DNA from 3 places in the Burkholderia pseudomultivorans genome. Region 1 is predicted to be linked to each of the others. Evidence: predicted binding sites of a transcription regulator. Region 1 holds the regulator's gene; each other region holds the start of a gene.
The links. The regulator LexA, encoded in region 1, represses DNA repair genes until DNA is damaged. The targets are predictions, from matches to a motif close to ACTGTATNNNNATACAGT.
Positions count from the first base shown of each region.

Region 1 (7,885 bases):
CGCACCATGATGAAGGCGTAGGGCTCGTTGTCGCGATAGGGAGGTTTCATGGCTAGCTACAACAAGATTTTGCTGTGCTACGACGGCACGCTCGAAGGGCGCAAGGCCCTGCGCTGCGGCGCCAATCTCGCACTGGACCTGAAGGCCGAAACGCACCTGCTGTCGGTGGTCGACATGCGTTCGAGCATCGCGCAAAGCGCAGGGCTGCTGACCGATGTCGCGTGCGGCCGCTTCGAGGAAACCGCCCGGGAAATCCTGCAGGAAGGCGTCAACTGGCTGCGCGAGCGCGGTGTGCAGGCCGAAGGCCATTTTGCGTTCGGCTATCCGATCGACGAAATCGCGAATCTCGCGACCGAGCTGAAGGTCGACCTGGTCGTCGTCGGCCACCGGTGCCGCAGCGGGCTGTCGAGATGGTGGATGGGCTCGGGCAATACGCAGCTGCTCGATCGGGTGAACTGCAGCATCCTGGTGGCGTGCTCGTCGGCGGAAGAGCAAAAGGCCGAGATCGCACGCGAACGCGAAGCGGCGACCGCGAGCGGCAAATAATCCGCGATGCAGGGTTGAGTGGCGGTGCGCGGCGCAGCCCGCTTACGCGTGCAGGTCGATCGCGGACAGCTTCCACGAGAACAGGCCGAAGCGGTGGAAGATCGCCGCATAGCGCGTGCCGTCCGCCGTGCGCTGGTAGGTCACGACGAACTCGTCGATATTCCGGTAGCCGGCGCTCGTCTGCTGCTGGCGCGGCGCCGCGCCCGGGCTTGCAGGCGCGGGCGCCGGTGCGGGCGATGACGCGGTCGTCGCCGCATTGCTGGCCGGTGTGGCAGCGCTCGCCGGACCGGCTGTACTCGCAGGCGGCGCGGTCGATTCCGCGCCCGGTGCGCCGCCCGGCGGCGCCGACCATTCGGGCGGGCGCTCGCCCGGATTGCCGCGCGGCGGCAATCCGCTCATCAATGCGGCCACGCCTTCCGGCGTCGCATACGCGTCGACCAGCGGGCCGATCAATGCGGACCCGATCAACGCCCCGATCACCGCGAACGGATTGTCTTTCTTCACCGCGTCGATCCGGCGCATCAACTCTTCCGTGACCTGCTGCTTCAGGCTGATGCGCAGCGACGGAAAATCGACATATTCGCTGACGGCCTGCGCATCACGCGCATCGACCGCCGATTTCAGGCGATCGAGCGCGATATACGGCGACGCGTACGCATAGCCGATCGCCGCAACGACGACGACGGCCATCACGACGATCAGCAGGGGTTTGAGCCGCGACGTGCGGCCCGGGGATTGCGTCACGATACCTCCGGTGCGGGACGGTTCCGCAATCAGAGACCGCCTTGCGCGGCAGAACGTTCCTCGGCGATGCAGCGATCGATCATCCGGCACACGGCGTCGATCGTCCCGACCATGATCAGCCGCGAGCGGCCGTGATAGACGCGCACCGGCGCGCGGCGCGCCGGTTCTGCATGATTCAGGCCGGCGTTCAGCGACACCCGCGCGAAGGCGGGCAGCGCCGACGGCAGCAGCGACGCCTGCCGTTCGACTGCGACTTCTTGGCCGGCGGGCGCCGCAGCGGTGAGCGGCGCGCAGGGCGTGCGGCCGCGCAGATGGCGCAGGCGACCGAATTGACGGAAAGGCAGCAGGCGGGCAAGGCGTTCCATGATGTTCTCCTGAGCGAGACGGATGGGTCAGAGTTCGCCCGAGCGGATCAGCCCGACGGCGATGCCTTCCAGCGCGAATTCCGCACTGCCGGCCTTGACGAAGATGTTTTCGTAATCGGGGTTCTCCGCGATCAGCTCGAGGCCGCCCGGCCGGCGCATCAGGCGCTTGACCGTGACGTCGTCGCCCAGACGCGCGACGATGATCTGCCCGTCCTTCGCTTCCGTGCGCTTCTGCACCGCGAGGAGGTCGCCGTCGAGAATGCCGGCGTCGCGCATCGACAGGCCGCGCACTTTCAGCAGGTAGTCGGGCTTGCTCGAGAACAGCGCGGGATCGCACGCGTAATGCTGCGAGATGTGCTCCTGCGCGAGGATCGGGCTGCCGGCCGCGACGCGGCCCACGAGCGGCAGCGACAGCTGCATCAGGCCTGCGTGCGGCAGCGTGAACTGGTGCGGCGCATCGTCGATGCCGAGCAGGCGGATGCCGCGCGACGCACCGGCGGCCAACTCGATCACGCCCTTGCGCGCGAGCGCGCGGAGGTGCTCCTCGGCCGCGTTCGGCGAACTGAAGCCCAGCTCGGCCGCGATCTCGGCGCGGGTGGGGGGGAATCCGGAGCGCTCGATCGCGCGGCGGATCAAGTCGAACACTTGCTGCTGGCGGGCGGTGAGTTTGGTCATGGTTCAACTGTATGGATAGACAGTGAGCTGTATTTTTATACAGTACTTCGCGAATTTCAAGTGTTACGTGAAGTTCGACGCGATCGCGCCGGTTCCGATGCGATTTCGCGACGCCCGGACGACGGTTCGTCCGCCGCAACCGTCCATCCGTGCTGCGTTAGCACTTTTGAGTATTAAAAAATGAGGAACGATTATTTTTAATCATGTAACCCGTTCGATAGACTGGCCCGACATCGCAATACCGACTACACGACAACACTGGAGAACCAAGGATGGTGAAGCGCACGACGGGGCTGGTGAGCGGGGCGGGCCGCTTGATTGCAACACTCGCGCTGGGTACGGCGGCGGTGCTGGGCGTCGCGACGCACGCGCAGGCCGACACGACGTTCCTGAACGTGTCGTACGACCCGACGCGCGAGCTGTACCAGGATTTCAACCAGGCGTTCGGCAAGGAGTGGAAGGCGAAGACCGGCGAGACGGTCAACTTCAAGCAGTCGCACGGCGGCTCGGGCGCGCAGGCGCGCTCGGTGCTCGACGGGCTGCAGGCCGACGTCGTGACGCTCGCGCTCGCCTACGACATCGACGCGCTCGCGAACAAGGGGCTCGTGAACAAGGACTGGCAGAAGCGCCTGCCCGACAACGCGTCGCCGTACACGTCGACGATCGTGTTCCTCGTGCGCAAGGGCAACCCCAAGGGGATCAAGGACTGGGACGACCTGACCAAGCCCGGCGTGTCGATCGTCACGCCGAACCCGAAGACCTCGGGCGGCGCGCGCTGGAACTACCTGGCCGCATGGGCGTACGCGGTGCACAAGCCGGGCGGCAACGAGCAGACCGCAAAGGAATTCGTCACGAAGCTGTACAAGAACGCGGGCGTGCTCGATTCGGGCGCACGCGGCGCGACGACGAGCTTCGTGCAGCGCGGGATCGGCGACGTGCTGATCGCGTGGGAGAACGAGGCGTTCCTGTCGATCAAGGAATTCGGCCCCGACAAGTTCGAGATCGTCGTGCCGTCGGTCAGCATCCTGGCCGAGCCGCCCGTCGCGGTGGTCGACAAGGTGGTCGACAAGAAGGGCACGCGCAAGCTGGCCGAGGCCTACCTGAACTTCCTGTACAGCCCGCAGGGCCAAGAGATCGCGGCGCGCAACTACTACCGGCCGCGCTCGAAGAACGTACCGGCGGAGCTGACCAGGCAGTTCCCGAAGCTGAAGCTGTACACGGTCGACGATACGTTCGGCGGCTGGACGAATGCGCAGAAGACGCATTTCGCGGATGGCGGCGTGTTCGACTCGATCTACAAGCCGCAGTAACACCATAACGACAGCGGCGCGCCACGACAGCGCGCCGCATTGCCGCCGCCGCCGGCGCGACCTGTCGCGCCGGCGTTCGCGTCGGACCCGTGTGAATCACCCAGCAAGAGCATCCGATGAGTACGTACACCTTTCGCAAGCCGAGCGCGCTGCCCGGTTTCGGCGTGACGCTCGGCATCACGGTGGCCTATCTGAGCCTCGTGGTGCTGATTCCGCTTGCCGCCACGTTCCTGAAGACCGCGACGCTGTCGTGGGACCAGTTCGTCACCGCCGTCACGTCGCCGCGCGTGCTCGCGTCGTACCGGCTGACGTTTTCCGCGGCGCTCGGCGGCGCGCTGATCAACGCGGTATTCGGCTTTCTGGTCGCGTGGGTGCTGGTGCGCTACACGTTCCCGTTCAAGCGCATCGTCGACGCGATCGTCGACCTGCCGTTCGCGCTGCCAACCTCGGTCGCCGGCATCTCGCTCGCGGCCGTCTATGCGACCAACGGCTGGGTCGGCCAGTACCTGGCGCCGCTCGGCATCAAGATCGCGTTCACGCCGGCCGGCGTGCTGGTCGCGCTGACCTTCATCGGGCTGCCGTTCGTCGTGCGCACCGTGCAGCCGGTGCTCGAGGATTTCGAGCGCGAGCAGGAGGAGGCCGCCGCGTGCCTTGGCGCGTCGCGCTGGCTGACGTTCCGCCGCGTCGTGCTGCCGGCCGTGCTGCCGGCGCTGCTCACCGGCTTCGCGCTCGCGTTCGCGCGGGCGCTCGGCGAGTACGGCTCGGTGATCTTCATCGCGGGCAACGTGCCGATGAAGTCGGAAATCACCTCGCTGCTGATCATCACGAAGCTCGAGCAGTACGACTACGCGGGCGCGACCGCGCTCGCGGTCGTGATGCTGGTCGTGTCGTTCCTGATGCTGCTGCTGATCAACTCGCTGCAGTGGTACCTGCAGCGCAGGACCAGCAAGGGCGCAAGCGGGCCCGCACCCGCGATCGCCGCCGCCGCCGCGACCGCAGGAGGCCAGCGATGAACCGGGAGTCCACCGCCGTGTTGAACACCCCGTCGTCCGCCGCGCGTGCGCGCGCCGCGAAGCAGCTCGATCCGGTCAGCGAGTCGCGCACGGTGCGCTGGCTGCTCACCGGCATCGCGCTGGCGTTCCTCGCGTTCTTTCTCGTCGTGCCGCTCGCCGCGGTGTTCGTCGAGGCGCTGCGCAAGGGCGTCGGCTTCTATCTCGAATCGCTCGCCGACCCGGACGCGTGGGCGGCGATCAAGCTGACGCTGACCGTCGCCGCGATCGCGGTGCCGCTGAACCTCGTGTTCGGCGTGTGCGCGTCGTGGGCGATCGCGAAATTCGAGTTTCGCGGCAAGGCGCTGCTGACGACGCTGATCGACCTGCCGTTCTCGGTGTCGCCGGTGATCTCGGGCCTCGTCTACGTGCTGCTGTTCGGCGCGCAGGGCTGGCTCGGCCCGTGGCTGCAGGATCACGACGTGCAGATCATCTTCGCGGTGCCGGGCATCGTGCTCGCGACGATCTTCGTCACCTTCCCGTTCGTCGCGCGCGAGCTGATTCCGCTGATGCAGGCGCAGGGCAGCGACGAGGAAGAGGCCGCGCGCGTGCTCGGCGCGTCGGGCTGGCAGATCTTCCGCCGCGTGACGCTGCCGAACGTGAAGTGGGGGCTGCTGTACGGCGTGATCCTCTGCAATGCGCGCGCGATGGGCGAGTTCGGCGCGGTGTCGGTCGTGTCCGGCCATATCCGCGGCGTCACCGACACGATGCCGCTGCACGTCGAGATCCTGTACAACGAATACAACTTCGCGGCGGCGTTCGCGGTGGCGTCGGTGCTCGCGCTGCTCGCGCTCGTCACGCTCGCGCTGAAGCTGCTCGCCGAGCGCCATCTCGCCGCCGAGCTGTCCGGCGCGCGCGACGCCGTTCCCGCACATGCCGGCCCTGCCGCCATTTCGTCGAAATCGTAAAGAGGCAACCAGAATGGGTATCACCGTCCGTCACCTTCAGAAGCGCTTCGGCGATTTCACCGCGCTCGACAACGTGTCGCTCGACTTCGCGCCCGGGGAACTGGTCGCGCTGCTGGGGCCGTCCGGCTGTGGCAAGACCACGCTGCTGCGCGTGATCGCGGGCCTCGAGCACGCGGACTCGGGGCAGGTCGTGCTGCAGGGGCTCGACGTCGCGTCGGTCGGCGCGCGCGATCGCCAGGTCGGCTTCGTGTTCCAGCATTACGCGCTGTTCCGCCACATGACCGTGTTCGAGAACGTCGCGTTCGGGCTGCGCGTGAAGCCGCGGCGCGAGCGGCCGTCGGAAGCCGCGATTCGCGACAAGGTGCACGAGTTGCTGAAGCTCGTGCAGCTCGACTGGCTCGCGCAGCGCTATCCGTCCGAGCTGTCGGGCGGCCAGCGTCAGCGGATTGCGCTGGCCCGCGCGCTCGCGGTCGAGCCGAAGGTGCTGCTGCTCGACGAGCCGTTCGGCGCACTCGACGCGAAGGTCCGCAAGGAGCTGCGCGGCTGGCTGCGGCGCCTGCACGACGACCTGCACATCTCGACGATCTTCGTCACGCACGACCAGGAAGAGGCGCTGGAAGTCGCGGACCGCATCGTCGTGCTGAATCGCGGCCGCGTCGAGCAGGTCGGCAGCCCGCAGGACGTCTACGATCATCCGCAGAGCGCGTTCGTCTACGAATTCCTCGGCGCCGCGAACCGGCTGCCGGGCACGGTCGCCGGACAGGGCTTCGTCGCCGAGGGCGCGGCCGCGCCGATCGCCGTCGACGCCGATTTCGCGGGCCCTGCGAACGCCTACGTGCGGCCGCACGATCTGCAGCTGTGGCCGGTGAGCGAGGCCGGGCATCGGGACGGCATCGCGGTCGACGTGCGCCGCGTGATTCCGCTCGGCGGCTCGGTGCGCGTCGAGCTCGAGGCGCGCGCCGGCGGCGCGCTCGAGGCGGAGCTCGATCGCGACGCGTGGCGCGCGCTCGCGCTGCAGGTCGGCGACGGCGCAACCGCCGTGCCGCGCGCGGTGCGCGTGTTTCCGGCGCGCTGACGTCGCCCGGGTTTCGATCATCCCACATCAAACAACGACAGCCCAAGAGGCATACCCATGAATTTTCAGCAACTGCGCTTCGTGCGCGAGGCCGTACGCCAGAACATGAACCTGACGGAGGTCGCGAACGTGCTCTACACGTCGCAGTCGGGCGTATCGAAGCAGATCAAGGATCTCGAGGACGAACTCGGCGTCGACATCTTCATCCGGCGCGGCAAGCGGCTCACCGGCCTCACGGAGCCGGGCAAGGCGGTGCACCAGCTGATCGAGCGGATGCTGCTCGACGCCGAGAACCTGCGCCGCGTCGCGCGCCAGTTCGCCGACCAGGACAGCGGCCACCTCGTCGTCGCGACGACGCACACGCAGGCGCGCTATGCGCTGCCGAAGGTGATCCGGCAGTTCACCGACGTGTTCCCGAAGGTGCACCTCGCGCTGCGGCAGGGCAGCCCGCAGCAGATCGCGCAGATGATCCTGAACGGCGAGGCCGATCTCGGCATCTCGACCGAGGCGCTCGACCGCTATCCGGACATCGTCACGTTCCCGTGCTACTCGTGGCATCACACGGTGGTCGTGCCGAAGGGGCATCCGCTGGTCGGCCGCGAGAACCTGACGCTCGACGAGATCGCCGAGTATCCGATCATCACGTACGACCAGGACTTCACCGGCCGCTCGCACATCGACCAGGCGTTCGCGCAGGCCGGCGCGGTGCCCGACGTCGTGCTGACCGCGATCGACGCGGACGTGATCAAGACCTACGTCGAACTCGGCATGGGGATCGGCGTGGTCGCCGCGATGGCCTACGATCCGCAGCGCGACACGGGCCTCGTCGCACTCGACACGCAGCACCTGTTCGAGGCGAGCACGACGCGCGTCGGGCTGCGCAAGGGCGCGTTCCTGCGCGCCTATGCCTACCGGCTGATCGAGATGTTCGCGCCGCATCTGAGCGAGACCGAGATCGCCGCGCAGCTGCGCGAAGCCGTCTGAGCGCAGCCGGCCGCGCGCCGCGCAGCGTGATGCGCACCGTGCGCATGTTACCGGCGCGCATCGCAGCGGCCGCCCGCCGCTCCGAATAAACCCTAAATATTGATCAGACGGGTTGCGCGCCGGCGCGAATCGGTCCAGCATACCTTCACGCCGCCGGCTTCCCGCCGGCGGTGGCGCGTCAACGACAGCGCGCGCCAGGCAGTCGGCCGTCTGCCTTGCTTTCCTTCCT
Region 1 covers NZ_CP013378.1:3,069,018-3,076,902, forward strand. The annotation lists gene WS57_RS26540 (universal stress protein) at 49-546, shown strand; gene WS57_RS26545 (DUF2939 domain-containing protein) at 589-1,290, opposite strand; gene WS57_RS26550 (hypothetical protein) at 1,320-1,655, opposite strand; gene lexA (transcriptional repressor LexA) at 1,683-2,330, opposite strand; gene WS57_RS26560 (sulfate ABC transporter substrate-binding protein) at 2,603-3,640, shown strand; gene cysT (sulfate ABC transporter permease subunit CysT) at 3,757-4,653, shown strand; gene cysW (sulfate ABC transporter permease subunit CysW) at 4,650-5,597, shown strand; gene WS57_RS26575 (sulfate/molybdate ABC transporter ATP-binding protein) at 5,611-6,672, shown strand; gene WS57_RS26580 (CysB family HTH-type transcriptional regulator) at 6,730-7,656, shown strand.

Region 2 (7,885 bases), 1.2 Mb from region 1:
GTAGCCGGGCAGGAAGCCGACCACGAATGTCGAGATGCCCATGATCACGATCGTCACGAGGAACGTGTGCTTGCGGCCGACGAGGTCGCCGAGCCGGCCGAACACGAGCGCGCCGAACGGCCGCACCGCGAAGCCGGCCGCGAAGCCGAGCAGCGTGAAGATGAAGGCCGCGGTCGGATTGACGCCGGAGAAGAAGCTCTTGCTGATGTAGGCCGCGAGCGACCCGGCCAGGTAAAAGTCGTACCACTCGAACACCGTGCCGAGCGACGACGCGAAGATCACCTTCTTCTCTTCGCCCGTCATCGGCGAGTGCGCAATTTGCCCGCCTAAGGTTGCCATGAATCGTCTCCAAGTCCCTTGATATAGATGTGCGGCCGCCTTGGGAGGGGCGGGCCTGTCGACGATTATTGGCAGGGAAACTTACGGCGCACTGACTCGCGCGTACAAAACCACTGCGCGTTAACCCGCGCCCAATCGGCCGCTTTGCCTCCCGATCATGTCGCGAACGGTCGGCAAATCGACGATTTCGACGCGATCGCGGCGCGTCGTCGCGCCGCCTGTCAGGGTTAATCCGGGGCGGCTTCCGACAGCGGCAGGCTGATGCGCACGAGCGTGCCCGCGGCGCGCGGCGCCGTCTGGTAGACGTGGTCGTCGAGCGTCAGCGTGCCGCCGTGCTGCGTGGCGATCTCGCGCACGATCGCGAGGCCGAGCCCGCTGCCGTCGCCTTCGCGGCCCAGGATCCGGTAGAAGCGCTCGACGACGCGCTCGCGCTCGGCGGCCGGGATGCCGGGCCCCGTATCCTCGACTTCGAGATGCGCGAGCCGCGCGGTGCGGTCGGCGTGCACGCGCACGGTGATGCGGCCGCCTTCAGGTGTGTAGCGGATCGCGTTGTCGATCAGGTTGCCGAGCATTTCGCGCAGCATCACCGGATTGCCGTCGACGTCGATCGGCGCGTCGTCGGGCGGGCCTTCGTAGCCGAGATCCATCTGCTTCGCGAGCGCGGCCTGCACCCAGTCGCGCACCGCGCGCCGCGCGAGCGACGCGATCTCGACGGGCTCGAACGTCAGCCCGCTCGCGCGGTTCTCGGCGCGCGCGAGCGCGAGCAGTTGCGTGACGAGCCGCGCGGCCTGCTCGGAACTGGTCGCGATCTGTTCGAGCGAGCGCTGCACGTCGGGCGGCACCGGGTGGCGCAGCGCGAATTCGGCCTGCGTGCGCAGCCCCGCGAGCGGCGTCTTCATCTGGTGGGCGGCGTCGGCGATGAAGCGCTTTTGCAGCGCCATGTTCTGTTCGAGCCGCGCGAGCAGGTCGTTGAACGACGTGACGAGCGGCTCGATCTCGGGCGGCGCGCGCTGCGCCTCGACGGGCGAGAGATCGTCGGGCCGCCGCGCGCGGATGTGCGCCTGCAGCGCGTTGAGCGGCGCGAGCCCGCGCGACAGCCCGAACCACACGAGCAGGATCGCGAGCGGCAGGATCACGAATTGCGGCAGGATCACGCCCTTGATGATGTCGTTGGCGAGCGCGTTGCGCTTGTCGAGCGTCTCGCCGACCTGCACCAGCACGAGTTGCGAGCCGCTCGTCTGCGGCAGCGAGACGGTCGTATAGGCGACCCGCACGTCGTTGCCGCGCAGCAGGTCGTCGCGGAACACGACGACGCCCGGCGGCGGGCGATCCTCGTCGCGCGGCAGCGGCATGTCGGCTTCGCCCGCCACCAGCTCGCCGCGCGTGCCGAGCACCTGGAAATAGACGCTGTCGATGTTGTCCGCGCGCAGGAAGTCGCGCGTCTGCTGCGGCAGCGTCAGCTCGGCCACGCCGTTGACCGGATGGATCTGCCGCGCGAGCACGTACGCATTGGTTTCGAGCGAGCGGTCGAACGGGCCGTTCGCGATCGTCTTCGCGACGAGGTAGGTGACGGCGATGCTCATCGGCCAGAGCAGCAGCAGCGGCGCGAGCATCCAGTCGAGGATCTCGCCGAACAGCGAGCGCGGGCGCGCGGCTTCGGGCGCGTCGGTTTCGTCGGGCGGGGCGAACGGGTTCGCGTAGCGCGCGTCGCGCGCGGCGTCGGCGGCCGACGACGGCTCGCCGGTCGGCTGGCGGGAGTGGGCCGGCGTGGCCATCGCGGCAAGCGCCGGGCGTCAGCGCAGCGGCGTGCCGGCCGTCGCGGGCTGGGGCGTGGCCGGGTCGGCCGCGGCGGATGGCGGCGCGAGCGGGTCGGCCGGCGCGGCGGGCGCGACCTTCTCGAGGCAGTAGCCGAGGCCGCGCACGGTCGCGATCCGCACGCCGCTTGGCTCGATCTTCTTGCGCAGCCGGTGCACGTAGACTTCGATCGCGTTGTTGCTGACTTCCTCGCCCCATTCGCACAGGTGGTCGACGAGCTGCTCCTTCGACACGAGACGGCCGATCCGCTGCAGCAGCACCTCGAGCAGCCCGAGCTCGCGCGCGGACAGGTCGAGCACGCGGTCGTTCGCATAGGCGATCCGGCCGACCTGGTCGAACGCGAGCGAGCCGTGGCGCACGACGGTCGGGCCGCCGCCCGCGCCGCGCCGGGTCAGCGCGCGCACCCGCGCCTCCAGCTCGTTGAGCGCGAACGGCTTGGCCATGTAGTCGTCGGCGCCGAGGTCGAGCCCCTTCACGCGCTCGTCGACGCTGTCGGCGGCGGTCAGGATCAGCACGGGGAGATTGGAGTTGCGCGCGCGCAGGCGCCTGAGCACGTCGAGCCCGGACAGCTTCGGCAGGCCGAGATCGAGGATCAGCAGGTCGAACGCCTGCATCGACAGGGCCGTATCGGCCTCGATGCCGCTCTTCACGTGGTCGACCGCATAGCCCGATTGGCGGAGTGACCGGGTGAGGCCGTCCGCGAGTATGCTGTCGTCTTCGGCGATGAGAATTCGCATGTGCGTGACCGGTGACCGGCAGGGCGTTCGCGCCGGCGCGGTTGTCTCCGAAGTGATTCGTGTACGACGCAGCCCGCATTGCGGGCTTGCATAAAACACTGTTTTTTTATACAGTGTCTGCATTCGTGGGCAGCGCCTGATCGCAGGCGCGCCTCTGACAGACGCTGCTCATCATAGCAAAGGACGATTCATGGAAGAAAGCAAGAAAGGCTCCGGGATGACCGCCGAGAAGAGCAAGGCGCTGGCCGCCGCACTCGCGCAGATCGAGAAGCAGTTCGGCAAAGGGTCGATCATGCGCATGGGCGACGGCGAAGCGGCCGAGGACATCCAGGTCGTGTCCACGGGCTCGCTCGGCCTCGATATCGCGCTCGGCGTCGGCGGCCTGCCGCGCGGCCGCGTGGTCGAGATCTACGGCCCGGAATCGTCCGGTAAAACCACGCTGACGCTGCAGGTCATCGCCGAGCTGCAGAAGCTGGGCGGCACGGCAGCCTTCATCGACGCCGAGCACGCGCTCGACGTTCAATATGCGGCGAAGCTCGGCGTGAACGTGCCGGATCTGCTGATCTCGCAGCCGGACACCGGCGAGCAGGCGCTCGAAATCACCGACGCGCTGGTGCGCTCGGGCTCGATCGACATGATCGTCATCGACTCGGTCGCGGCGCTCGTGCCGAAGGCCGAAATCGAAGGCGAGATGGGCGATTCGCTGCCGGGCCTGCAGGCCCGCCTGATGTCGCAGGCGCTGCGCAAGCTGACGGGCACGATCAAGCGCACGAACTGCCTCGTGATCTTCATCAACCAGATCCGGATGAAGATCGGCGTGATGTTCGGCAACCCGGAAACCACGACGGGCGGCAACGCGCTCAAGTTCTATTCGTCGGTGCGTCTCGACATCCGCCGGATCGGCTCGATCAAGAAGAACGACGAGGTGATCGGCAACGAAACGCGCGTGAAGGTCGTCAAGAACAAGGTGTCGCCGCCGTTCCGCGAAGCGATCTTCGACATCCTGTATGGCGAAGGCATTTCGCGCCAGGGCGAGATCATCGATCTCGGCGTGCAGGCGAAGATCGTCGACAAGGCGGGCGCCTGGTACAGCTACAACGGCGAGAAGATCGGTCAGGGCAAGGACAACGCGCGTGAATTCCTGCGCGAGAATCCGGAAATCGCGCGCGAGATCGAGAACCGCATTCGTGAATCGCTCGGCGTTGCCGCGATGCCGGATGGCGCAGGCCACGACGAAGCCGAGGCGATGGACGAAGAAGAGTGATGGTGGGGCGCCGAGGTCGGGCTGGCGAACCGGAGCAGAGCGATACGCCCGAATCGGCGCATCGCTCCGGCCGGCAGGCCGAACCCTCGGGCGCCAATCGGCGGCTTGCAGGCAGCGATGCCGCAGGCCGCACCGCAGCGAGGGCATCCGACGATGCCCTCGTTTCGTTTGAGATCAGCGCACCCGATGATCCGTTCGACGACGACGAATCGTTCGATGCGCACGATCGTTCCCGCCGGCGCGTGTCCGGCGTCAGCTTCCCGCACGATCGCACATCCGGTGCCGCCGATGCATCGGCGCCGGCACGGGAAGACGTCTATACACGCAGCAGCCAGCATCCGCGCCGCACCCGCCGTGCGGGCGGCGCATCCTCGTCTTCCGGCGACGCTGCCGATACGCCCGAACGCAAGCACTCGTCGAAACCGCCGCGCTCACTGAAGGGGCGCGCGCTCGGCTATCTGTCCCGCCGCGAATACAGCCGCGCCGAACTCGCGCGCAAGCTCGCGCCTTACGTCGGCGACGACGAATCGGTCGAGCCCGTGCTCGATGCGCTGGAGAAGGAGGGCTGGCTGTCCGATGCGCGCTTCGCGGAGAGCCTCGTGCATCGTCGCGCGTCGCGTGTCGGCGTCGCGCGGATCGTCAGCGAGCTGAAGCGTCACGCGGTCGGCGACGCACTCGTCGAGGAGGTGAATGCGCAGCTTCGCGAGACCGAATGGGCGCGCGCGCAGGCCGTCTGGCGCAAGAAATTCGGTGCACTGCCGCAAACGCCGGCCGAACGGGCGAAGCAGGCACGCTTTCTTGCCGCGCGCGGCTTCTCGAGCGCGACCATCGTGAAGTTGCTGAAAGTCGGCGACGATTTTCCGATCGACGACTGACGCGACCGGTCGCGCGCGTGACGCGCGATTTTGCTGCAATGCAACCGTTTCCCGACAGAGGGGAATACCCGCCTTCGCGTCCGACTGTCACAAATACCCAATATGCTAAAATCCATGGGTTTTCCTCTTCGGCCTCAACCTCCAGCATGCCGCTATCCGAGCCCGTGCCCCGTCAGTTGCGACATCGACGCGCAATCCGAGCGGACGCTTACGAGCGCGATGACGGCCTGTGGGACATCGAAGCCTGCCTGACCGACCACAAGCCGCGCGATGTCGCGCTTGCGTCGGGCATCCGGCCCCAGGGCCTGCCGATTCATGAACTCTGGCTGCGCGTGACCATCGATCGTGACCTCAATGTCGTCGACGCCGAAGCGTCTTCGGAATGGGTGCCATATCCCGGTCAGTGTCAATCCGCCCCTCCCGCCTATCGGGCCCTCATCGGGCTCAATCTCTTCCGCAATTTCCGTCGCGATGCGAACCGGCTGCTGTCGGGCGTCGCCGGCTGTTCCCACCTCACCGAACTGTGCGCCGTGCTGCCGACGGCGGCGATCCAGGCGTTTGCCGGCGAGGTATGGAACGTGCGCGAGGAGGGCGGCGAAGGGCCGGATCACGACGGCGCGCACGACGAACCGCCTTTCCAGCTCGGCCGCTGCCGTGCGCTGCGGTTCGACGGCGAGGTCGTGCGGCAGTTCTACCCGCGCTGGTATGGCGCGAGCCGGCCGGACGCGCCCGGTGAAGGCAGCACGAAGGAATGAACGGAAATCATTCGAAGAAGCGTCCTTAAGCGACTTTTCATCCAACTCTCAGACTGAAGGGAATCACGCATGAAGATTCACGAGTACCAGGGTAAGGAAATCCTGCGGAAATTCGGAGTCGCGGTACCGCGCGGCAAGCCGGCGTTCTCGGTTGACGAAGCCGTCAAGGTGGCAGAAGAGCTCGGCGGCCCGGTGTGGGTCGTCAAGGCTCAGATCCACGCGGGTGGCCGTGGCAAGGGCGGTGGCGTGAAGGTTGCGAAGTCGATCGAGCAGGTTCGCGAGTACGCGAACCAGATCCTCGGCATGCAGCTGGTCACGCACCAGACGGGCCCGGAAGGCCAGAAGGTGAACCGCCTGCTGATCGAGGAAGGCGCGGACATCAAGCAGGAACTGTATGTCAGCCTCGTCGTCGATCGCGTGTCGCAGAAGATCGTCCTGATGGGTTCGAGCGAAGGCGGCATGGACATCGAAGAAGTCGCCGAAAAGCACCCGGAGTTGATCCACAAGGTCATCGTCGAGCCGTCGACGGGCCTGCTCGACGCGCAGGCCGACGACCTCGCCGCGAAGATCGGCGTGCCGGCTGCCTCGATTCCGCAAGCGCGCGCGATCCTGCAAGGCCTGTACAAGGCATTCTGGGAAACCGACGCATCGCTGGCTGAAATCAACCCGCTGAACGTCTCCGGCGACGGCAAGGTCACCGCGCTCGACGCGAAGTTCAACTTCGACTCGAACGCGCTGTTCCGCCACCCGGAAATCGTCGCGTACCGCGACCTGGACGAAGAAGATCCGGCTGAAATCGAAGCGTCGAAGTTCGACCTCGCGTACATCTCGCTCGACGGCAACATCGGCTGCCTCGTGAACGGCGCAGGCCTCGCGATGGCGACGATGGACACGATCAAGCTGTTCGGCGGCGAGCCGGCGAACTTCCTGGACGTCGGCGGTGGCGCGACGACCGAGAAGGTCACCGAGGCGTTCAAGCTGATGCTGAAGAACCCGGACCTGAAGGCGATCCTCGTGAACATCTTCGGCGGCATCATGCGCTGCGACGTGATCGCGGAAGGCGTGATCGCGGGTTCGAAGGCCGTGAACCTGAACGTGCCGCTGGTCGTGCGCATGAAGGGCACGAACGAAGACCTCGGCAAGAAGATGCTGGCCGAATCGGGCCTGCCGATCATCTCGGCGGACAGCATGGAAGAGGCTGCGCAGAAGGTTGTCGCGGCTGCCGAAGGCAAGTAAGCGCGCTCAATGAACACGCATGGCGGCGCGGCTTGCACGCGACGCCAATGAACAGAGGTCAAAATACATGTCGATTCTGATCAACAAGGACACGAAGGTCATCACGCAGGGCATCACCGGCAAGACCGGCCAGTTCCACACGCGTGCCTGCCGTGAATACGCAAACGGCCGCGAAGCATTCGTCGCGGGCGTGAACCCGAAGAAGGCCGGCGAAGATTTCGAAGGCATTCCGATCTACGCAAGCGTCAAGGAAGCGAAGGAAGAAACCGGCGCGACCGTGTCGGTCATCTACGTTCCGCCGGCAGGCGCTGCTGCTGCGATCTGGGAAGCGGTCGAAGCCGATCTCGATCTCGCGATCTGCATCACGGAAGGCATCCCCGTGCGCGACATGATCGAAGTGAAGGACCGCATGCGTCGCGAAGGCCGCAAGACGCTGCTGCTCGGGCCGAACTGCCCGGGCACGATCACGCCGGACGAACTGAAGATCGGCATCATGCCGGGCCACATCCACCGCAAGGGCCGCATCGGCGTCGTGTCGCGTTCGGGCACGCTGACGTATGAAGCCGTTGCGCAGCTGACCGCGCTCGGCCTCGGCCAGTCGTCGGCAGTCGGTATCGGCGGCGACCCGATCAACGGTCTGAAGCACATCGACGTCATGAAGATGTTCAACGACGATCCGGACACGGATGCGGTCGTGATGATCGGCGAAATCGGCGGTCCGGACGAGGCGAACGCCGCGCAGTGGATCAAGGACAACATGAAGAAGCCGGTTGTCGGCTTCATCGCGGGCGTCACGGCGCCCCCGGGCAAGCGCATGGGCCACGCCGGCGCGCTGATCTCGGGCGGTGCGGATACGGCCGCTGC
Region 2 covers NZ_CP013378.1:4,277,673-4,285,557, reverse strand. The annotation lists gene WS57_RS32105 (MFS transporter) at 1-339, opposite strand, end outside; gene WS57_RS32100 (sensor histidine kinase) at 567-2,114, opposite strand; gene WS57_RS32095 (response regulator transcription factor) at 2,133-2,891, opposite strand; gene recA (recombinase RecA) at 3,082-4,155, shown strand; gene recX (recombination regulator RecX) at 4,155-5,030, shown strand; gene WS57_RS32080 (DUF2889 domain-containing protein) at 5,177-5,785, shown strand; gene sucC (ADP-forming succinate--CoA ligase subunit beta) at 5,855-7,021, shown strand; gene sucD (succinate--CoA ligase subunit alpha) at 7,089-7,885, shown strand, end outside.
Region 2: the regulator LexA is predicted to act here: its motif matches at 2,989-3,006, upstream of recA (recombinase RecA).

Region 3 (7,885 bases), on a different replicon from region 1:
CCGTTGGCCGTGCCCGGCCGTTGGCGCACCGTGACCAACCCGCATGCGCGCGCGAGCTGCCCGCTACGCAGCGTCGCCAGCTGCTCGGCTGGCTGCAGCCGATCGAGCGCCAGGCGTTCGCGCAGCAGCGCCAGCGGATGCCGGCCGAGCGTGAAACCCATCGCGTTGTAGTCGGTCACGATCTCCTTGCCTTCGGAAGCCTGCGGCAACGCCGGTACCGTGTCGTCGCGCTCGGTGCCGCGCAGCAGATCCCGATCGGGCACGGCGGCGGCCGCCAGCCAGAGCGCGGCACGCCGGTTGCCGCCGGCAAGCGAGCGCAGCGCGTTCGCGCGCGCGAGCACCTGCAGGTCGTGCCGATCGAGCTGCGCCCGTCGGGCGAGATCCGCGACGTCCACGAACGGTCGCACCGCGCGCGCGAGCTCGATGCGGCCGGCCACGTCTTCGCGCATGCCGCGCAGCAGCGAGAAACCGAGCCGCACGGGCGCCGACGTCGTTGGGCCTTCGATTGCCGAATCCCACGTGCTCACGTTCACGTCGACGGGCAGCACCTGGACGCCGCGACGTCGTGCGTCCTGCAGCAGCTGAGACGGTGTGTAGAACCCCATCGGCTGGCTGTTCAGCAGTGCGGCGAGGAACACCGCGGGTTCGTGCCGGCGCAGCCACGCGCTCGAGTAGACAAGCAGGGCGAAGCTGGCCGCGTGGCTCTCCGGGAAGCCGTAGTCGCCGAAGCCCTTGATCTGCGCGAAGATCGCCTCGGCGAATTCGTGATCGTAGCCGCGCGCGAGCATGCCGCTGACCAGCCTTTCGTGATACGGCTCCAGGCCGCCCTTGCGCTTCCAGGCGGCCATCGCACGCCGCAACTGGTCCGCTTCGCCCGCCGAGAAGCCGGCCGCGAGCATCGCGACCTGCATCACCTGCTCCTGGAAGATCGGCACGCCGAGCGTGCGCTTCAGCGCCTTCTCGACATCGGGCGACGGGTATGTGACGGGCTCGAGACCCTGACGACGGCGCAGGAACGGATGCACCATGCCGCCCTGGACCGGGCCCGGCCGGACGATCGCGACTTCGATCACCAGGTCGTAGAAACATTGCGGCCGCAGGCGCGGTAGCATCGACATCTGCGCGCGCGATTCGACCTGAAACACGCCCATGCTGTCGCCGTTGCAGAGCATGTCGTAGGTGGCTTTGTCCTCAGCGGGGATGTCCTGCAGCTCGAACGTCTCGCCGCGCTTCTCCGAGATCATGTCTAGCGCGCGCCGCACCATCGATAGCATGCCGAGCGCGAGCACGTCGATCTTGAGGATGCCGAGCGCCTCGATATCATCCTTGTCCCACTGGATGATCGTGCGATCATCCATCGCGGCGTTCTCGACCGGCACGAGCCGCGTGAGTTTGCCGCGGCTGATCACGAAGCCACCCGAATGCTGCGAGAGGTGACGCGGATAGCCCAGCAGCTGCGCGGCGAACCCCGCCCACTGCTGATTGAGCGGCGCCTCGGGATCGAGGCCGGCCTCGGCGAAGCGCTGCAGCAGGTCCGCGCGCGAATCGAACCAGTGGTGTTGCTTCGCCACGCGGTCGACAATCGCCGGATCCACGCCGAGCGCCTTGCCGGCTTCCCGCAGCGCGCTGCGCGGTCGGTACGTGGTGACGGCAGCCGTCAGCGCAGCGCGATCGCGGCCGTACTTCCGGTAGATGTACTGCATGACCTCTTCGCGGCGCTGATGCTCGAAGTCAACGTCAATATCCGGTGGCTCATTGCGCTCTTTGCTAATGAACCGCTCGAACAGCATCGACTGGCGCGACGGGTCCACCTCGGTCACGCCGAGGCAATAGCAGACCGACGAGTTTGCGGCCGAGCCGCGTCCCTGGCACAAGATGCCGCGCTCGCGCGCGAACTGCACGATGTCGTAGACAGTCAGGAAATACGCCTCGTAGTTCAGGTCGGCGATCAGCTGCAGCTCATGCTCGATCTGAGCCTGCACGTCGACCGGGATGCCGGCCGGAAAGCGCCGGCGCGCGCCGATATAGGTTTGCTCGCGCAGATAGGTCGCGGCGTCGTAGCCGGCCGGCACCACTTCGTCGGGATACTCGTACTTCAGGTCGTCGAGCGAGAACGTACAGCGCCGTGCGACCCGCACGGTTTCCTCGAGCGCGCCGGCCGGGTAGAGGTTCGCGAGCCGCAAGCGCGACCGCAGGTGCCGCTCGGCGTTCGGCGCGAGCTCGTAGCCGCACTCGGACACCGGCCGGCCGGCCCGGATCCCGGTGAGCACGTCCTGCAGGGGCTTGCGCGACCGGACGTGCATCAACGGCCAGCTAGTGGCCACTACCGGTACGCCGTGGCGCGCGGCGACGCGCTCGACCACGCCGCGGTGGATGTCGTCCATCGCGCGCGCGTGCAGGGTGAGCGCCACCCAGGCACGATCGCCGAACACGCGCGCGATCCACTCGACCTGCGCGTCGAGCCGTTTCTCATTGGCCGGGAAGTCGGGCGACAGGATCGCGATGCAGTCGGGCAGGCCGCGCAGGTGGGTGTAGGGCGCTTCCGGATGCTCGAGGTCGAGCGGTGCGAGCCGGTACGTGCCCTTCTTGCCGCGCATGCGCCCGAGCGACACCAGTTCGCAGAGATTGCCGTAACCGTCGCGGTTCATTGCGAGCGCGGAGAACCCGATCGCCGGCGATCCGTCCGCGGCCGTCAGCCGGAAGTGCGAGCCGATGATCAACGGCATGTTTGCCGCCTTTGCCTCGACGTGCGCACGCACAACGCCAGCGAGTGAACACTCGTCGGTGATTGCGATCGCGCTGTAGCCAAGCTGCGCCGCGCGCGCGACGTACTCCTCGGCGCGCGACGCACCGTGCAGGAAAGAGAAGTCGGACGCGACCTGCAGTTCAGCATAGGCTGGCAGGGCGCCGAAACTGCCGGCATCCATGGGAGATCAGCCGAACAGGCCGTGCAGGAAGAAACGCGGCTCGCTGTCGTCGCTCGCCGTCGGCCGTTCCTTGAAGATCCAGTAGCAGATGCCGTTGTCGTCCTCGGCGACGAAGTAGTCGCGCGTGACGGTCTGCCCGTCCTGCCAGCCGCCTTCGATGCGCTCGCCTGGTGACACCATGCGCAGCGGCGTGCCGTAGAACGGCCGATGATGACGCATGAGCAGCGGCACGGGTTTGGCGAGCAGCCACGCCGGTCGCGGCAAATCTGCCGGCAGCGGCGCAGCCTTCGGCGCGTCGCGCATCGGCACCCAACGGGCAGCCGGCTCCGGACGGTAGTCGGCTATGGGAGCGGGTACGAGCACATTTTCAGCGCCAAGCCGCGCGGTGAGCAGTTCGAGCAGCCGCGCATGATCCTGCGGGGTTCCGCCCGGCTCCGGGAACAGCGAGTCGCTCGGCGCGGCCGCTTCCTGCACGCTGCGCGCGACGAGTCGTACGGCGATCACGGGACCGGCGAGCTCGACGTGCCCGAGCCGCTCCTTGACGAGCCGCGTCAGGTGTTCCTCGAACCGCGTCGGTGCGCCGAGCGCGATCTCGATCTCGGTCGGCGCGATCGCGTCCCGACCGCGCTCATGCTCGAGCAGCAGTGCGAATGCGGCGACGTCCAGCTGCTTCGCGGTGAGCCAGCCGGTCAGCTGCAAGATCAGTCGACGCGCAACGAACAGCAGCGCCTCGGCGTGCTCGACACGGTCCATCAGTTCGACCCGCGTGTCGAATGACGGCGGCATTTCAAGCCAGTCGTACGCGGCCGGCGCAGTGCCGGCGACCTGGTCGAGCCAGTCGAGCAGCTGCGTGCCGCAGCGCTTTTTCAGCCCGGCGCGCGGCAGGCGCTGGAGGTCCGCGAGCGTTTCGCAGCCGAGTTCGTCGAACCACGTCGCATATCGCCGCGCCTCGGGGGCCACGACGAGCGGCGCGCGCGCGAGCGCGCGACGCAACGATCGCGCAGACAGCGCGAGGCCGCCGCGCAGGCCGCGAGCGAGCATCCATGCGGCCGGGCCGGTCGACGCAACAGACACCGCCGCGGTAACCCCGAACGACGCGACGACGTCGCGCACGCGCCGGCGCAGCGCGCGGATGCCGTGAAAGAGGCGCAGGCTGGCCGTCACGTCGAGCAGCACCACTGCTTCGTCGGCGTCGACGACGCTCGGCGTGAACTGCAGCATCGCGTAAGCGACGCCAAGCACCAGCTCGCGCTCGCGAGCGCAGTCGCGCTCGCGGATCCGCGCGTCCGGTGCGAGCGACAGCACGCCCCCGCGTCGCATGCCGGCGACCACGCCCAGCGCGCGCGCGGCGCGATCGAGCGCCACAACGCGGCCGCTCTCGAGCACGACCAGGCCGCACGCATCATCAGGTGACGGCGCCGGCGATCGCGGCCGGAACGTTTCGAGGTTGAGGTGCGGCAGATGCACGCCGATCCACACTGGCATGGCGGTTCAACAAAATGGGGGAGGGGGATAAGGGAACAAACAGCGGCGTGTCACGCGCGGGGCCCCGGCGCTTCACGAACGTGACATCGACGCCGTCGCGCTTCGGCGCCAGCGCGAGCCGCAGCGGCGCCGGCGACGCATCGCGCGCGGCAGCCGCCGGCCGGAACACAAAAAAGAGGGCGGATCCACTCTGCGCGGCCAGATTCAGGCGTCTAAGCGCGTCCGTGCGGACATGCGCCTGCCAGAGCAATACCGCAGCGCAGGTTCCGGCGCGCAGCGCCTGCTCGGCGGCCCACAGTGCGTCGGCCGTGCGTGGTGTCGGCAGCGTCATGAAGCCGGAGGGATCAACGTCCCAATACGCGAGCGCGAGTGGCTGCAGCGCGTGCGGCGGCTGGATCAGCATGACCGGCTTGCCGGCCGCGCGCGCGAGCACGGGCGCGAGCAGCCGCAGCTCGCCGATGCCGGGCTGCTGCGCGAGCAGTTCGACCAGCGCGCCAGCCGGCCAGCCGCCGCCGGGCAATTCGGCGTTCAACGCCGGATGGCCGGTGTCGATGCCGCGCATGACCGCGCGCGGCAGTTGCGACGCTTTCCACAGACTGGGATGAATCGCTTCCGGATGAGCGAGGGCGGGGTGCATGGGGTCGGCTTCTAAAACACTGTATGTTTATACAGTATGCCACAGCTTTGCCTGCCATCAAGCCCCTAGCGTCTACGCGGCCAGCTGCTGCTCGTAGTAGGGCCGTTCGTGGTCAGTCGAACATTCAAGTCATCCCTCAGGTCCGATCGCCCGCGTCTTTCGGTAGTCGGGCCTCCAGTTGTGCCTTTCGCTCTGCGAGCTTGCGACCAAGTCCGGCAAGGTCGACTCCCGATGAGCGTAATTCGGGAAAGAGTTCCGTTTCCTCTTCCTTGATGTGATGCCGGACGTTTTCCATCAACACCCTGAAAGTGGCGTCAAACCCCTCCATGCCGGGCTTGAGTGATTCGAATTTCTCGATGAGAGTCTTCACGAGGAAGTGCTCCACGTAGGCTTCATCGACACCCTTTTGGGGGTCGCCGGAAAGCACATCGTGCGCAGCCGGGTAAAAAAATTGTTCCTCAATCATCGCGTGGACGGTCAATTCTTCGCAGGCTCGTCTAACGAGTGCGTGCTTAGCATCGAGGTCTTCCTCGGCGGTTCTTTCAAAAATAGTGAACAGCTTTTCGACCGCGCGATGGTCAGACTCGAGTAGGGCGATAGCGTCGGTAGCCGAAGGTATGTCAGCTTCGTTGCCGTCATGCTTGTTGCGCTGCGTCCGGATCGTCTTCGTCATGGCTTGCCCCTCTAAAGGTGGTTGAAGGCCCCCATTCGAGCAAAACTTGCACCCGCTTCAGAAAGCACTCGGTCAGCAGCGTGGGGCAACGTCGAGGAGTGGCCATACTATCGGATGGTCCCGCGCGAGCAGTAGAGACGGCAGCGACCGGCGACCTCCCGCCCAGCAGTTCGTCGATGCGGTTGCCCGGATCGTCCGTCACGTTGATCAGCCGTTCGTAGATGATCCTCGCGCGCGCTTCGGCCGGGATGTTCGAGCGCAGGTCCGCGGTGGGTTCGCCAATCGTGTCGGGGGCCGGGCATAGGCGCCGCCGAGCGTCACCTCGCACGCGGCGCGTTCGACTGCCACGGCCCAGTGTATCGAGGGAAGTATGGTGACCGTGTTTCGGCCAACCTGTTTCTCAATTACGCGGCGAGCTGGTGCTCGTAGTAGGGCCGTTCGTGGTCGGCCAGGATCTCGCGCAGATGCGCGCGCCGGCTCGGATCCGGCGCGAGCCACGCGTCGACATTCGATGACTTGATCGGCACGATGCATCGGTCGTGGCCGGCCGCGGCGACTTCGGGCGGCGGATCGTCGGTGATCGCCGCAAACGACCAGAGGTCGCCTGCGCCGGGGATCACGGTGCGCGTCCACAAGCACGCAAGCTGCATGTGCTCAGGCGGTGTGGGATCGAAGCGCAGCACCACATCCTTGCCGTCGCGCTTTACGTGCTCGAAAAAGGCGTCGGCGAGCACGATGCCGTGCGTGAAGCCGAATACCCTGCGCCAGGCCGTCGAAAGGCTGCTGATTCTCGCGTTATATGCCCCCGGCTTTTCCTTCTCGTCCGCTTCGGTCCATCCCGGGATGCGGCATCGATATCGCATCGGGACGATCAAGCGCTTGCCTTCGAGTTCGATCAGCACTGGCGCGTACCAACCTGGGAAGATTCGCGAGTCGCCTTCCTGCAGATCGCGCCGGCGGAGATCGTCGAGCCCGCGCATTGCCGCGTCGATTTTGTTGGTCGAGATTCGGACTTCCTCGCTGGCCGCTTTTGTGACCTTCGCGGCAAGCTTCTTCTCGGCGGCCGCGAGACGCGCACGCTGCTTGAAAAGCTCGACTTCGAGCTCGCCGGCTCGACGAGCCTGGTATGTGGCGATCGCGGATGAGATCTGCTCGTCCCCGGCCGCCGCGAGTGCGGCATCAACAGCCTTCGGGATCTTGACGTCGTCGCCTGCCGCTCGCGCGAAGTACAGACGCCGGAAGGTCTCGATGTCCATGTCGGCACCGTAGCGCCGCACATACTCTCGGTAGTTGGCTTCAACCTTGGCGGAATAGCACATCGGAATCCCCATCAGAGGCATCACAAGTAGGGTACATCTGTTACAGCAGAAACGGGATCCACACCTTCCCGGCAATTCCCGCGCAAGCCATGCGCCGCGTATTCAGGGCTATCGCCGAAGTCGAGTCGCGAAGCAATGAGCAATCAAAGGCTTCGTTCCCCCGGACACTTGATTTATATCCCCAATGGGGATATAAACGACAGGGCCGAATTATGCCGGGCTCTAGCAAGGGGGGCGTGACTATTGCGCCGCTTACAGACCTGGATCCTACCGGGGCGAGGCAGGCCAAAGCCCCCCAATCTAAGCATGGAAAATCATGACCGCGACCGCAAACATGACGACAGAGGTGCAGGCCCGCGAGGCGGGACTTACCCGTGAGGTAATCGCATCAGCATTCGGACAAGACCTTAACCTGCTGATTTCCCCAGATGCAGACCTCGACAGGGAATTCGTGGCGTTCGACCTCGATGCGCTGGAGACAGTAGTGGTGAAAGGTTGGCTCGGCATATTCGAAGACGCTTAACGAGAGGGACGACACACACATGGTTGCGACGCTCTCCCGTCAGCACTATAAGCGCCTGCGGTTCTACTGGCAGGGTCGAGCCGACGGCGGTGCCGGAAAGACGGACGGGATCGACTTGGATCTCGCGGCCATTGGGCTGGTCGAGAGGTTCGAACGCCTAGGCGTTGGCATCTGCTTCCGCATCACACACGCGGGAGTGCAAGAGCTCGCCGCAGAAAAGGCGCGCGAAGTCGAACGGCGTCGGCCGCACCATACCCTCGCGGGTCGCTTGGCCCAGTGGCGTCGGGACCAAGGTCGGGTGACGTGGGAGAACATCGAACT
Region 3 covers NZ_CP013379.1:18,468-26,352, forward strand. The annotation lists gene WS57_RS34830 (error-prone DNA polymerase) at 1-2,927, opposite strand, end outside; gene WS57_RS34835 (Y-family DNA polymerase) at 2,934-4,412, opposite strand; gene imuA (translesion DNA synthesis-associated protein ImuA) at 4,333-5,049, opposite strand; gene WS57_RS34845 (hemerythrin domain-containing protein) at 5,186-5,722, opposite strand; partial or broken gene WS57_RS36650 (manganese catalase family protein) at 5,901-6,011, opposite strand; gene WS57_RS34850 (SOS response-associated peptidase family protein) at 6,127-7,041, opposite strand; gene WS57_RS34855 (hypothetical protein) at 7,358-7,564, shown strand; gene WS57_RS34860 (hypothetical protein) at 7,584-7,885, shown strand, end outside.
Region 3: the regulator LexA is predicted to act here: its motif matches at 5,068-5,085, upstream of imuA (translesion DNA synthesis-associated protein ImuA).